Regions from separate parts of the Nitrosomonas sp. Is24 genome, predicted to be linked through region 1. Evidence: riboswitches for the same ligand, from Rfam matches in the RefSeq annotation. Region 1 holds a riboswitch; each other region holds the start of a gene.

Region 1 (3,919 bases):
GGATGCGCTTCATACTCCTTGAGAACTTTTTTATTCTCCCGCAACCTTGCTTTGGTTTCTCTCCCTATATCCTCATAATACTTGACTAGAGCATCATGATCATTATTGGAAATTCCGACCGGCGCAGCGACGGAACTCATTTGTGCGCAAGCGGATAAGATGGAAATTGTTAAGAATAGTGAAAATAATTTCAGTGCTTTTTTGATGGATTTTTTCCAATCATATATCAATAATGTCATTTTAACTCCTCCAAGGTTCAGTGTAGGTTGGGAAAACTTTTGTGTATGACTGCAATGCCATTGCACTCGACATCATAGAAACCCTCCGCGCTCGGGCGTTTGTTGAAAAAATCACGACACTTGTGATCATATTTCTCTCCTCCATTAAATTTATTAATCAGAAAAAAACTATAGTTTCTTGGTAAGGAAAATAGTGCGTTTTACCAATCAAAGCCACAGTTCCCGTTGTAGTTATCATTAACCACAATCCATTCAAGGTCATGAAATATAAGACCTTTTTCAATGGATGATAAATTTTATCATAATCAAAAATGAAAGCCAACAAAATATCTGACTTTTTTACTCGGGAATAGTTCAAGAAGGAAAAACAGCATAAAAAACACCAAAATAACGCAACAAGTAAATGTTCTACATTTAGATAGGTCAGTGGTAATCTTGTTCAATGCCAATCCGATTGATTGAACGTTTGGATACCCAATAGAGAATCAAGATCGAGAATATTCAAGCCTTGGTTAAGTTAACAATCCATTCGAAACTTAAGTACTCAAAGGAGAAATGCATATGAACAATAATCCCGTAGGCTGGTTTGAAATTTACGTGCAGGATATGGAGCGCGCCAAGCGTTTTTATGAATCGGTGTTCCAAACAAAGCTGGAACAACTGGATAGTCCTGCGGGCATGCCGGTTGAGCTGTGGAGTTTTCCCATGCTGAAAGGTCAAATGGGCGCATCCGGCGCGCTGGTCAAAATGGCAGACGGGCCATCCGGCGGAAATGCTGTGCTGGTCTATTTTTCCTGTGCGGATTGTGCTGTTGAGGCTGCTCGTGCAGCCTCTGCGGGAGGGCATTTGATCCGTGAAAAAATGTCCATCGGTCCCTATGGCTTTATCGCTTTGATCCGAGACACCGAAGGCAACATGATCGGCTTGCATTCAATGCAATAGCCCTTTCTGCTTTCAACCGCAATAAACCCCGCTACACGGAGCGAGGCATCAAACCGGCCGGAATCAAATTATTTGTTACGCACCCAAGCGCGATTTAACCGCCTTTATTTGCTCATCCCAGAAATACTCCCTCAAGTATTCTTTCTATAAACCGAAACTAGAAAGCGAAATCTTACAGAAAAATCATTAATTTTCTGCACATCTTGAATCATTTGAAAAGGGCAAACCTCGTGAAAGCGGGGGGCGCAAAGTCTAGGTCTACAGGGCAAATGCCTCAGGATAGCATGACTGCCAGATTATATTGTTTGCTAAAACACAAGATCAGTTCTAGTCAAAAGTGGATAAGCATATAACATATGACTACATTGAGCAGTTTCTCTCCAGAGTCCTCCCTGATTTTTAGAGGATTTAATTCATGGAAAGTAACAAACAATCTTTACAAGCCGTACCTTCATCACTGCCTCATAGCCACCCATCACATTCTCTAAGTACCCATAGACCTGGCCTAACGAAACGCACAGTCACAGCTACTTCTCAGATTGGAATATTTCTTTTGACAGCATCATTATCTGTTACTTTAAATGCTTCACCACCAGAACAAGCAAATGATCACGCCATAGATAATCGCTCTAGCACTGCATCAGCCCAAAGTGTGCATTTTAAAAGCAACACTACAAAAGAATGGGCGAAAGGTCGGATTCTGGTAGTGCCACGTGCCGGTCTTCCTGCACAAGCTTTTGCAAATATTCTGAAAGATCATGAAGGCAAGGCCAGAAAAATTGGACAAAGCGAATTGTATATCGTTGATGTACCGGAATATTCTGAAGAAGGCATCGTTGCCACGCTTCAGCGCCATCCGCACCTTAAGTTTGCTGATCTTGATCACGCCGTTACCCCGGCTTTTGTTCCCAATGATCCAATGTATACCAATGCATGGCAGCACCCCATAATTGGGTCACCAGCTGCATGGGATATTACTCAAGGCAGCGGTATTACCATCGCAATCCTAGATACTGGGATTGATAACACACACCCTGATCTTGCCTCAAAACTAGTATCGGGCTGGAATTTTTATGATAACAACTCAAACTTCTCGGATGTGCTAGGCCATGGAACCGCTGTCGCTGGTACTGCTGCGGCAGCAACCAACAACAGCGTTGGTATAGCAGCAATCGCCGGTCAATCTATGATCATGCCCCTCAGAATAACTGACTTGAATGGCATAGGTTACTCTAGCACGATATCTCAAGCCCTGATCTATGCGGCGGATCACGGAGCACGTGTAGCTAATGCCAGTTTTGAAGGACTTTCTAGCAATCTATCCATTCGAAATGCAGCACAATATATGAAAGATAAAGGAGGTTTGGTAACGGTTAGCGCCGGAAATACCGGAACACTGGAAAGCTTCACGGTCACTACGAGCATGCTAGCAATAGCAGCCACTGATTTATACGATAATAAAGCAAATTTTTCGAGCTATGGTGATTACGTTTCACTAGCGGCGCCAGGGCAAAATTTCTATAGCACCCGGCTTGGCGGCGATTATATGCCGGTAGCCGGTACTTCTTTCTCAAGCCCATTAACTGCTGGCGTTATCGCACTCATGATGTCTGCCAATCCACAATTGGGCAGCGTTGACATCGAAAATCTGCTTTTCTCCACAGCCGTTGATCTCGGCGCAGCTGGTAAGGATGTCTATTTCGGTTATGGCCGAGTTAATGCCGCTGCTGCGGTACTGGCTGCAAAAAATGCAACGCCCACAATCGACTCGACAGCTCCTGCAATCTTCATCATCGATCCACTCGGCGGTGCCACTGTTTCCGGGTTGATTCCTGTCGATGTCGATGCAACCGATAATACCGGCGTGGCGCGCGTAGAACTGTGGATCAACAATACTAATATAGCCACGGACACCTCATCCCCATTCGCGTTTAGTTGGGATACGGCAGGAGCACCGAATGGGACCGCAAAAGTTGAAGCGCGCGCCTATGACACAACCGGAAACTTGAGCACCACCAACATCTCGGTCAATGTTAGCAATTCGATCGTGACACCCAGTGTGGACACACAAGCTCCAGCAGTTACCATCGTAAACCCCGTTGCAGGCAGCGTCACCGGAACCGTCACCATCAGCACCAGTGCATCTGACAACAGTGGTCCGGCTGGCATTAAGCAATACATTTACATCGATGGCGTACAAGTTACCACAGGTACTGGAAGCACCTTATCGTATAGTTGGAGTACCCGCTCCAAGAAAGTGAAAGCGGGATCACACACCATCCAGGCAATCGCAAAAGATGCAGCTGGAAACTCTTCTTCGGCTTATGTAGCCGTGAACGTCAAATAGAAGCACGCAACGGATGAATTAACGATCCCCCATAATCATCTGGGGGGTCGTTTTTTTAGCGCTAGTGTGTCTTCTTGGACCAAGGAAACCGGAAACCGCCTTTTCCACTTTCTTGTTTATCGCTTTCTTCCTTGGGTATCGCATCGGTATCCGATTTTTGAGCCACGGATTCAGATTGTTCAACCCTTTTTTGCTGTACTGCCGGTTTATGAACATTGGGACTCAAACCCAATAATTGATTCAATTGCTGCGACAACTGATTTGCTGCATCGACACTAACCGCCATCCGGCAAGACATTTTTGCAGTAATCGTATCCGATATCTTTTCACCCGAAGCAATTTTTTGATTCAATAACTGCATGGTTTGCGGATCCATGAACCCAAAATCCAC
Region 2 (3,919 bases), 1.7 Mb from region 1:
TGCTGCCAAGGTGTGTTCAGCAGCCGCAGCACCATTTAATACCCGGCTTATTACTAAATTAGCGTCTATCAATCCGGAAATAATCAAGGAATTAACCGGCAATCAAACGCAAATCTGGCGTATCGAGGATTTTCTTGAAGATACAATGCGTGATTGCCGATTCAATGATCCATTCTATAAGTTAATGTATTTTCAGTACAAGGTATCATTGCCGGATGATATATTAGTCAAGGTTGATCGTATGAGTATGGCTTATTCACTTGAGGCGCGTGTGCCGTTTCTAGATCATCGCCTTGTTGAGTTTATGGCAAAGGTTCACAAGGATGTAAAAATGACTGGCTATACGCGAAAAGCCATTCTGCGGGATACAGTCGCCAAGTCATTGCCCAGTGCGCTTCTGAAAGCCCCGAAGAAAGGATTTGTCGTTCCATTAAGGGAATGGTTCAAAGGAGAATCGTTTCGCACTCACTTGAACGATCTACTGGAACTCGAAGGAAAATTCGGGATTAACCGGGATACTATTGAGCATATAGTGAGAGCAAACATGGATGGTAAGTCTGATAATGGCAATTTTATATGGATACTGTTTTTACTCAGACAATGGCGGCAGAATGTTGGTTGAGTATAAATGCTGAAAGTTCTTATAACCGGCCCCTCTCTCTCCGATCAAGGCGGGGTAGCGGGATATTATAATGCCGTCCTTCCCTTCTTACGTGAGCTGGATAGTCTCAGTATACATTACATGGAAATAGGTTCCACTAAAGGTATGGGCGGGAGCTTGTATCCTTTGATGGACCAGATCAGATTCCGGCAAGCGCTTGGTGACACTAATCCATCTATTGTTCATGTGAATCCCTCGCTTACCTTGAAGAGCTATATTCGCGATGGTTTATTTATTCGCAAAGCCAAGCGTATGGGGTACCCTGTTGTAGTATTTTTCCGTGGATGGGATAAAGGTTTCGAGTCCTTAGTGGAGAAAGCAGGCTTATGGTTTTTCAGAAAAACCTACCTTAAAGCGGATGCATTTATCGTTCTTGCCTCTGCATTCAGGGATAAGCTCAAGGAATGGGGTGTGACAGTACCGGTTCATCTTGGCACGACAACGGTGTCCAGTGATCTTCTGCGTGATTTTTCCTTCACCAAGAAATCAGAGAAATTGACTACCGAGCCCTTGATCAAAGTTTTGTTCCTTGCCAGATTAGAGAAGGAAAAGGGGGTGATTGATGCTATGGAAGCTGTGACCTTGTTGCGGGATAGGGGAAAACCGGTTTCACTCACAGTGGCTGGAGAGGGTGCTGCGATGGACGCTGTCAGGGAATACGCAGATCGATATGATCAATCGAAAGAATTCCTGTTTGTTGTAGGTGATGTTCGTGGCGACAAAAAGAGATCATTACTCGCATCTCATCATATTTTCTGTTTTCCATCCTACTATGCTGAAGGCATGCCTAATTCTGTGCTGGAAGCGATGGCATTTGGAATGCCTGTTATCACATGCTCGGTCGGGGGGTTACAAGATTTCTTTGAGCATGAAGAGATGGGCTATCTAGTGCGACAGAAAGAAGTGGCGGATATCATGGGTGCGATCGAGCAGCTGATTGATGATCGAGGCATGCTTAAAAGAATGTCTGCTTACAATTATCACTATGCAATAGAGAAATTTTTAGCACCGGGCGCGGCGAATTACTTGGCGATTGTATATCAGCAGGTTGCTGCCTTGAAATGAAGAGATTGATTCAATTATCACCGTAATTTGATGGATCTGTAATAACACTATTTCGGGGCCAATTACCTAGGCGATTATAGTGACATTTTTTGTTAACTAATGACATGATATGTTAATGGGTTCTGGATTTATAGCTTGATATCGATTATAGGCATTCAATTTAATCAACCTTTTGAGATTGTATGTTCTAGCCTATAAGTATGCCAAGCATGTGCTTGCGATCATAAAAGACTTGGCAAGCGCAAAATTTGCGCAACTGGCTACCATGGTTTGCTCACCATTGAATTGCACTAGCCAAATTGCGTAGCTTTGTGAGCCGTATTGCAATATTTTGAGTTTATTGTGGCAACGTTAAATGGACATCATCAGCCGGTTTTATTCGACAATAATAGATCATTCCTGATAATACTGACACTGACGGAGAAAGCTCACTTGGTTATTTTGCATAATCATCATTTCTCGTTCTCGCGGACTCAATGATCAAGTCTTTTTGCCAGAAATCAAACTCTGTGCGAATTGCCAGATCCCGCGATGCAATCATCGACACTACTCATCTTATCTTTTCTGGTGCCATACCTGCGGGCAAATAGTTATGTGGCTTTTCCAGTAACTGCTATTTTTAGCGGTTGATTCGTGCTGAGCAAATTCTATAACGCGATGCCAATTGTACGATCTCTTGTCTTTCAATTGATGCCAATGACACTTAGTTCTGAATTCGCTGGAATATTACTTATTTTTTTCCGGGCTTATCATGCTTCTATCTATTTTTTCAAAGTTTAATTACCTATAGCAGTTTTGGGATGTCATTTCGGCGGCTACAGTTGGCACGGTTTATGCTGAATTAGTATCGCAACATGAAAAAGGCAAACTCTGCGAAAGCAGGGGACGCAAAGTCACTGATCTAAAGGGCGAATGCCCCAGGATGGCAGGACTGCCAGATACGTTACTCGTTTATTTACTACGTTATATTGATGTTGATAATTATCGAATGAAATAACTTTGAAGCGTATCCATGCAGTTCCATCCTTTAACTCTAAGGAGGAACGTTATATGAATATTAACAATCAAGCATTACAAGCCAGCAGTTTTCCGGTTTTAATTATAAAGCAGCTACATATAGAGAAATCTAATGCTAATTGCTTTGCCCGGCGTGGCGTTAACATGGTATTTATTAATATGCTATTGCTACTGACTGCATTGAGCTTTGTGACCCCGGCAGCTTATGCAGCTTCTCTGCTTTTTAAATCTAATTTAGGTTCTGGTGTTTCTCTCGGAGCGCCATATAACTTCTCAGCTCACGGAGCATATCAGATGATCAATGGCACCGATAAAGAAACCGGATATATGTGGCCGGTTTCTGCTTTGGGCTCAAATTTCTCAGGTGTGCAACTGATTACTGTCGATCCTATTACGTCTTCAACGATCGGAAATTACATTAGCAGTCAAATTCGATCGGTAACAGGACCAAAAGGTGGGGCGGTTAATGAACTTTTTCAACAAGTGAAAATTACCGGAGAACTGGGACGAGCTGGCTCGCAGGCGCCATTATTGATTCAAAGACCATGGACGATTGGTGATGTTAAAGACTTGTATATTACTTACTGGTTTAAATATCAAGCTGATCTGGAGACACAACTGGACAATACAGTTTCATCTGCGAATTGGCGGACACAATTCTCACTCAAGACAGGGGGGTACAATAACACAGGAGAGGGTGATTATCGGATGAGCGTGACTGTAATGAAAGGAGCTGATGGCAAGCTCTACTGGATGACAAAGGGTGATAATGTGGGCGGCGTATTCCCCACCAGGGTCGATTACTGGCGTGAAGATAATCATATTGTTCCAGTGCCGATAGATAAATGGTTTAAGTTTGAAGTTTACTGGCATCGGTCAAGTGGCACTGATGGACGCTTCTGGGCAGCCGTCGATGGCGAAGTGATAGCGGATTACCACGGGCCAAATATGGGGGATTACAATCTTCCTATAACCCGGATTTTTGTGAGCAATCCGTATAGCGGCGGTCATACGTCAGTAGACAATCACATAACAGGATTGGAGATATGGAATGGTTTTCCGTGCGGTGACGGAGTGTCTTGCCTTAATTTTGATACTGTTGCTCCTACAGTGCCAGCTTCATTAGCATCAAAACTATCCAATTATGGAACTGCTTCCGGAGTTGCACTATCTTGG
Region 3 (3,919 bases), 900 kb from region 1:
CAGTATTTGGAATTAAATGCATCCATGACCAACCGGTAATAACGCGTATTCAAACCTTTCTGCAAGTTATTATTGGTGCTGTATGCCAATGGGCCGAGAACGCTATCGTTCCAGTGAACGCGTTGATGTTCCAGTGGTTTACGGTTTAATAATTTACGGCCCAGATCGGCGAAAGTGCGGCCATGACAACTCATTTCAAAGTTATCCAATGGAGGAGCGACGGCTAGAGATGCAAGCGAGGAATTGATCAGTCTTAACCGTTGTTTGGTGACTGTGCCGTCGCTATTTTTCACCCAAACACCGGCATCCGGGTCGCGATCCCCCCAAGGGCTGCTGCCGTTAAATATGTTGTTGGCGCGGCCGTCCCAAAAACTGCGAAAATTGAAAACTGAATTGATGATGGTTGGTGTATTACGCGGTTCAACCTTGCGAGTGCTTTTTGCGCCGGCATGAAATACCGGATCGGTGCTGCGTTCGCATTCATCGTTTTTTTCCTGAAACCATTCGACATCGCGATAGTCGCCACCGAAAGTGCCCGAGGACGATACCACGTCATTGTTGACATAAATAGGTTCACCGGTGGGGCTCATCGGATCGCTGGTTTGGAAAAAAGGAAAATCGGTCTTTTTGAGTTTACTATTCGGTCCGCGAGGGGTTCCGTCGTTTGCCAGCGAAAATTCCTTCGGTAGTGTGCTGTTTCTACCGGCCGGTGCAATTTGATTTTTTGTGCGGCGGTCCGCGCCCGCATGATAATGGCAAGTGGCACAAGCGATACCGTCGCTTCCCACATTAACATCCCAGAATAAAGCTTTGCCCAATGCGATTGCTTTGTTCTTATTGATAATAATCGGATCAGGGCCATCCAGTAAGCCGGGTACTTCGGGAACCGGCGCGCCTTTCAGAGACATGGGAATAGGCCCGAATCCATCAGCTCGCGACACTGAAACGATGCAAATAGTAAGGCAAGCTATCCGGACTAAGGTAATAATGGTGTTTTTTATATTGATTATCATGATATTACTCCTCATGCGCCCTGCAATTCAGTATGTGCGCTATGGTGTGTTATGGAACATCAGAACGATTTACATGTTTGAGGCGCTCACGATTGTGTTCATCACGAGCTGCGCTTAAGCTGCGTGAAATTTAGTTATGACTGGATTGATTTTTTTGGTAAGAACGGAGGGTTCTGTAAAAACCCTCCGTAACTGCTTATCGATACATCATGCGATGATTAAGCTGCGGCTTCGCATGATTCTGACGGTGATCTTCTCAGACGCCAGCCAACTAAACCCAGACCCACGAGCAGCATCGCCCAGGTTTCTGCTTCCGGTACTGCGCTAACTGTCAATGCAAACGCTCCACCTGCTGAAGCATGGTTGGTGCCGCCGACATATACAGCGTACCAGCCTGAGGCTAAGTCATTGAATGTTAGCGTTGCTATGTTTGCACTGGTGCTGCCGGTTACCCCGTTTTCAAATGTGTTGGTTACGCTCACATCATGCGCGCCGGTAAAAATGGTTTCGCCCCAACCTGTGTCGGCTGCAGTGAATGCAGCCGGACCTGAAACTGCATATCCAAGGGTTTCGATGGCATTACCGCCTTGGCCGTTGGCCATCCACAGCGTGCCTGCATCGCCGATTGCACCGGTAGCGTTCAGTGAGTGCGGCGTGCCAAATCCTGCGGCGCTGATTTCTGAACCAAAGCCTTCGGTGCCACCATCAAATTTCGCCGCGCCGGTTGCCCACACGGTCAAACCTGGAGCAAATCCAGCAGCTCCGGAAACGGTTACGCTCACATCCGCCAAATTGGTATTTTGAAAAACAAACCAATCTCCGGTATGCGCCCAAGCAGAGAAATTCAGATTTGGATTGCCTGTGTATGCGCTTTTCAAGCCGCTTTCATTGGCTGTAATGGTTTCACCCAGACTCACGACATTATCACTGCCGACCCAGCCTTTGGGTGATACAGCATCGGCTGCATGGACATGGCTACTTGCCAATGCTGCAAGCGAAATAATGACGGCTGAAGCCAGTGTACTTGTTTTCTTATGATATGATTTTAATTGCATTTCTTTTCTCCAAAACGATACTATTTAAAGGTTTTGCGGCGCTGCCGGTTGCTTGTAGAATTGAGAAGAAACAACAACTGTGCGGCGCTTCTTTTTGAGCGATGATCTGAAACCTGTGCGGTAATTTCACACTGTTTGTTTCAGCTACTCCCCATACTCACGGGAGGCAACCCGGCCATCTCACATTGGTAAGATTCAAATGAGATCCGCTGGCTTTCCGTGCCTGTCTAGCGGCAAGCGTGGCTTTGTCTGGTATCTGTCTCAATAAATTACGTTTTTATAGTTTATGGGAAAATTCTGATAAAACAATGCGACAAATTGTCGCTGCGGCAAATTGCCACACCACCAATAGTGGTGCGGGATTGCGCCAAATGCTATCGAGAAATTGCCAGACAAATTAACCGCTTTGAGCACACAACAAGCATGGTAAAATCCGGCCTTCTGAAAAATTGCCAATATCATGAATTCCACCGTTATTACCGCTTTATCTCCCCTGGATGGCCGTTATCACAGCAAAGTTGAGCCATTACGATTTTATTTCAGTGAATTCGCGCTGATTCGTTTCCGCGTGCAAGTTGAGGTTGCGTGGCTCAGAGCATTGAGCGATGACTCTGAGATTGTGGAAGTGCCAGCTTTTTCTGCGGTAACTCATGCGCAATTGGACGATTTGACAGCCAATTTTTCGGTCGAGGACGCGGCAGCGGTTAAAGCCATAGAAGCGACAACCAATCATGACGTTAAGGCGGTGGAATATTGGTTAAAGCAAAAACTCGCGGGTAATGCGGAAGTGGTCAAAGTGGCCGAATTTATTCATTTCGCCTGCACTTCGGAAGATATCAATAATCTGTCGCACGGCTTGATGTTGAAGCTGAGTCTGGAAAAAGTCATGTTACCGGCGCTCGACAAAATCATTGCGCGCTTGATCGAATTGGCACACCAATTGGCGGATGTGGCGATGCTGGCGCGCACGCACGGGCAACCGGCAACACCGACGACTTTAGGCAAGGAGATCGCCAATACCGTGTATCGCTTGCAACGCGGTAGGGAAAAATTGGCGGCTGTCGCCATACTGGGCAAAATCAATGGCGCAGTGGGTAATTACAACGCGCATTTATCCGCGTACCCGGATCTGGACTGGGAAAAATTCGCGCAATCGTTTGTCGAGAAGTTGGGACTGGAATTCAATCCTTACACCACGCAGATTGAGCCGCACGATACCATGGCCGAGTTGTTCGATGCCTATGCCCGGATTAACACCATTTTGTTGGATTTGAACCGCGATATCTGGGGCTATATTTCGCTCGGCTATTTCAAGCAAAAAACCAAAGCGGATGAAGTCGGTTCTTCCACCATGCCGCATAAAGTCAATCCGATTGATTTTGAAAACTCGGAAGGCAATCTGGGGATTGCCAATGCCTTGTTGCGGCATTTGAGCGAAAAATTGCCCGTATCCCGCTGGCAGCGCGATTTAACCGATTCCACCGTGCTGCGCAATATGGGCGTAGCGTTAGGCCATACGCTGCTGGCTTATGATTCGTGCCTCAAAGGACTCAACAAACTGGACGTGAATATGACACAGCTGGCTGCCGACCTGGATAATGCCTGGGAGATCCTGGCGGAGCCGATTCAAACCGTGATGCGGCGCTATGGCGTTGCCAATCCATACGAACAGCTAAAAGCACTGACGCGCGGCAAGGGGGGAATCACGCAGGCTGCGTTACATCAATTCATCGCTGGTTTGAGCATTCCAGAAGGGGAAAAAAAACGTTTACTGGCGATGACGCCACGAAACTATATTGGCAAAGCCCGCGATCTGGCCGGAAGAATCAAAAACTGAAAATTATTCAGATG
Region 4 (3,919 bases), 190 kb from region 1:
GTGCGGGGCATTGTTTTTACTGCTTCTATAAATGGTGGCATTTCATCTGCCCTGACCCTTTTTATCGTTGTGTAGAAAATGCCGAAGCCAGCAGCAGCTTTCTTTTGGAAGCCATTTTGTTTGATATAAGTCTCTGCATCGATAACTTGCCCGAAGACACAAGCTGATAGCAGTAAAAATGAAAATCCAAATATTAGCTTAAGCATAAGGTGAAACCCAAAGTAATATTACGACATCAATTATCCAATAATTTCTGAAACTAGATACTTTCTATACAGTATAACAATCGAACAAACCATGCCAGCAAATACACCTTCGCTGTTTACAGCAAAAAAATCGTCGCCAACCCCAGAAAAATAAAGAATCCGCCGCTATCCGTCACGGCAGTAATCATCACGCTGGAGCCAATCGCCGGGTCGCGGCCGAATTTGCGCAGGGTCAGCGGGATCAGGACACCGAGCAACGCGGCCAGCAGCAGATTCAGCACCAGCGCCAGGGTCATGACCAGGCCGAGTTCGGCGTTCTGGTAGATGGCGAAGGTGAACAGGCCGACGATGGTTCCCCACAGCAGGCCGTTGACGATACTGACGCCGACTTCCTTGGTGATCAATTTCCAGGCGCTGCTGGTGTTGATTTGATCGAGCGCCAACGCGCGCACGATCATGGTGATGGTTTGGTTGCCCGAATTGCCGCCGATACCGGCGATAATCGGCATCAGCGCGGCGAGCGCGACCAGTTTCTCGATGGAATCTTCAAACAGGCCGATGACGCGCGAGGCGATGAACGCGGTGACCAGATTGACGGCCAGCCACACCCAACGGTTCTGCACGCTTTTTAAGACTGGTGCGAAAAGATCCTCTTCTTCGCTCAAACCGGCGAGATTCAATGCTTCGTTTTCGGCTTTGTCACGGATGAAATCGATGACGGTGTTGACGGTGACGCGGCCCAGCAGTTTGTCGTTTTCATCCACCACGGACGCGGAGACCAGATCGTAGCGCTCGAACGCATTGGCCGCTTGCTGAGCGACATCGTCCGGTTGCAGTTTGATGATTTCGTTGGTCATGACATCGGCAACCAAGGTGTCCGGATCGCTGACGAGCAGGCGGTTGATCAGCAACACGCCTTTCAATTGTTCATTCCGGTCGACCACGAAGAGCTGGTCGGTATGATCCGGCATTTCGTCCAGCATGCGCAGGTAGCGCAACACCACCTCCATGCGGACATCCTCGCGGATCGTGATGACATCGAAATCCATTAAGGCGCCGACGGAATCCTCCGGGTACGACATGGCGGCGCGCAGTTGTTCGCGTTCTTCCACGGGGAGCGAACGGAAAACGTCGTCCATGACTTCCTGCGGCAAATCGGGCGCAAGGTCGGCGATTTCGTCGGCATCGAGATATTCCGCCGCCGCGACCAGTTCCTGATTGTGCATGTCGGTAATCAGCGAGGCGCGGACGGCGTCGGAGGTTTCCAGCAGGACTTCCCCGTCCCGGTCCGATTTGACCATGCTCCAGATCAGCAGCCGGTCTTCCAGCGGCAGCGCTTCCAGAATCAGCGCAATATCGGCGGGGTGGAGTTGATCCAGAAAATGTTGCAGCTCGGACAGATTTTGTTTTTGCACCGCGGAATGAACCAGCGATTCGTCCGGTGCATCCTGCAGATTCACCAGACCTTCGACCAGCTTGTATTTGCGTAACAGAAACGTGACCTGCTGCAGCGGCGTCGGTGAATTGTCCTGATCGTTGTCGTTGTCAGTTTCAGTCATAACAGGTTTGCGCTGGCGAAGCAGCTTTCTCGTTGGGAATAAATTCAGCCTGCTTATACGCTGAATAGTTTGCAATTTAATGACCGGGAAGTATAACCGTCCGTGCTATGTCAGCACCAACAAAATATTGGACGGCTAACCGGGGTCGTTCCACTTTTTTGTATTTTTACTATGCGGCGCTGACCGTTCTTGTCGCCAGCTGACAAGAAACGTCACCTACTCTTTGCTTGATTCCTGCGTGTCCATGACAAGAATACATTTAATGTATTTGTTAATTGTATTTTCTTGAATTGTCGACCGGCAAATTCTTGATTGGCACAGTTCCTGCTTATAGATGGTTCGTAGTATGAAAAAGGCAAACCCTGCGAAAGCAGGGGACGCAAAGTCACTGATCTAACGGGCCAGTGCCCCAGGATAGCAGGACTGCCAGATAACGCTCTCGTCTTGATCATCGCAATGATTCGACAAGTATCGAACGAAGTAATGTTGATACAAGCATATCCACGCAGTTCCGTCCTTTTAACGTTAAGGAGGAACCCTAATATGAATTTCAATCATCAGAAACGACAAACTGCCAATCCGCTGGCAACGGATGACGCAACAGAGTTAATGAGAAACGCCGGAACAAGTTACATGATCAAGCTGAGTGCTGGTGTAGTGCTCATGATGCTGGTATTGGCGGCTGCTCCCGTCACCCATGCGGCCGGTCTGCTGTTTAAATCTAACTTTGGTGCGGGTATATCGCTTGGAGCACCCTATGGCTTTGCTACTAAAGGGGCTTATCAGGATATTATAGGTACAGATAAAGAAACTGGTTATAGCTGGCCGGTCTCTGCTCTAGGTGCAAATTTCTCGGGTGTGCAACTGATTACTGTCGATCCTATTACTTCTACGACGATCGGAGATTACATCAGTGGTGAAATCAGATCAGTAGCTGGGCCAAAAGGGGAAGCGGTTAATGAGCTTTTTCAACAAGTGAAAATAACCGGTGAATTGGGGCGGGCTGGTTCACAGGCGCCACTGTTGATTAGAAGACCATGGACAATAGGTGATGTCAATGATTTGTACATTACTTACTGGTTTAAGTATCAGGCAAATTTAGAAACGCAGTTGGATAATACGGTTTCGTCCGCGAATTGGCGGACACAATTCTCACTCAAGACAGGGGGGTACAATAACACAGGAGAGGGTGATTATCGGATGAGCGTGACTGTAATGAAAGGAGCTGATGGCAAGCTCTACTGGATGACAAAGGGTGATAATGTGGGCGGCGTATTCCCCACCAGGGTCGATTACTGGCGTGAAGATAATCATATTGTTCCAGTGCCGATAGATAAATGGTTTAAGTTTGAAGTTTACTGGCATCGGTCAAGTGGCACTGATGGACGCTTCTGGGCAGCCGTCGATGGCGAAGTGATAGCGGATTACCACGGGCCAAATATGGGGGATTACAATCTTCCTATAACCCGGATTTTTGTGAGCAATCCATATAGTGGTGGTCATGTGTCAGTGGATAATCACATTACCGGATTGGAGATATGGAATGACTTCCCTTGTGGCGACGGAGTGTCTTGCGTCAATGCGGATTCTGTTGCTCCGACTGTACCCACTTCACTTCTGGCGGCATTAAAATCGACTACAACCACGACAAAAGTAAAAGGTAAGACAAGAACTATTTCCTCTGCATCGGTTTCGCTATCCTGGAATGCATCCTCCGATAATATCGCTGTTGCGGGGTATTACATCTACAGGAATGGAACAAAAATTGCAGTTAGTACTTCAACGAGTTATTCAGACTCACTTGGAAATGCTACTGGGTCTATTTATAGTTACACAGTGAAGGCTTTCGATGCGATGGGTAATATATCGACAGCCAGCAATGTAGCTTCGATTGTTTATTAGAGATTTTGCATGGTGATTACGTTTGCCGGTCAGGTGCGTAATCACCGTATTTCTTGGATTATCAGGTCTGCATGCTTGGTGAACTGAATCAAATTAATAATTTCAACTGTGCAATGACGGGTTTTGTCTGAGGCCTGATCCCGCGCCATATAAAGAAAGACTCGGCCGCTTGTTCAACCAGCATACCAATTCCATCGGTTATCTGTTGCGCGCCATGTTGCAGGGCGAATTTGAGAAAAGGAGTTGGTTCAT

The links. A riboswitch is a leader RNA that binds a small molecule or an ion and turns the genes downstream of it on or off. The one in region 1 is predicted to bind cyclic di-GMP.
Region 2: it holds a riboswitch for cyclic di-GMP, as region 1 does, so the genes downstream of both, R2103_RS03455 (hypothetical protein) here and R2103_RS11395 (S8 family serine peptidase) in region 1, are expected to answer to the same signal.
Region 3: it holds a riboswitch for cyclic di-GMP, as region 1 does, so the genes downstream of both, R2103_RS07100 (FxDxF family PEP-CTERM protein) here and R2103_RS11395 (S8 family serine peptidase) in region 1, are expected to answer to the same signal.
Region 4: it holds a riboswitch for cyclic di-GMP, as region 1 does, so the genes downstream of both, R2103_RS12170 (hypothetical protein) here and R2103_RS11395 (S8 family serine peptidase) in region 1, are expected to answer to the same signal.

What each region holds. Positions count from the first base shown of each region.
Region 1 covers NZ_JAWJZG010000001.1:2,470,854-2,474,772, forward strand. Annotated here, with positions in the region: gene R2103_RS11385 (hypothetical protein) at 1-239, opposite strand, end outside; gene R2103_RS11390 (VOC family protein) at 801-1,181, shown strand; cyclic di-GMP riboswitch class I at 1,392-1,477, shown strand; gene R2103_RS11395 (S8 family serine peptidase) at 1,735-3,528, shown strand; gene R2103_RS11400 (hypothetical protein) at 3,590-3,919, opposite strand, start outside.
Region 2 covers NZ_JAWJZG010000001.1:795,400-799,318, forward strand. Annotated here, with positions in the region: gene asnB (asparagine synthase (glutamine-hydrolyzing)) at 1-622, shown strand, start outside; gene R2103_RS03450 (glycosyltransferase family 4 protein) at 629-1,726, shown strand; cyclic di-GMP riboswitch class I at 2,579-2,665, shown strand; gene R2103_RS03455 (hypothetical protein) at 2,777-3,919, shown strand, end outside.
Region 3 covers NZ_JAWJZG010000001.1:1,575,362-1,579,280, reverse strand. Annotated here, with positions in the region: gene R2103_RS07105 (cytochrome-c peroxidase) at 1-1,013, opposite strand, end outside; gene R2103_RS07100 (FxDxF family PEP-CTERM protein) at 1,232-2,068, opposite strand; cyclic di-GMP riboswitch class I at 2,231-2,322, opposite strand; gene purB (adenylosuccinate lyase) at 2,529-3,905, shown strand.
Region 4 covers NZ_JAWJZG010000001.1:2,656,266-2,660,184, reverse strand. Annotated here, with positions in the region: gene R2103_RS12180 (hypothetical protein) at 1-206, opposite strand, end outside; gene mgtE (magnesium transporter) at 323-1,765, opposite strand; cyclic di-GMP riboswitch class I at 2,110-2,196, shown strand; gene R2103_RS12170 (hypothetical protein) at 2,309-3,667, shown strand; gene aroE (shikimate dehydrogenase) at 3,756-3,919, opposite strand, start outside.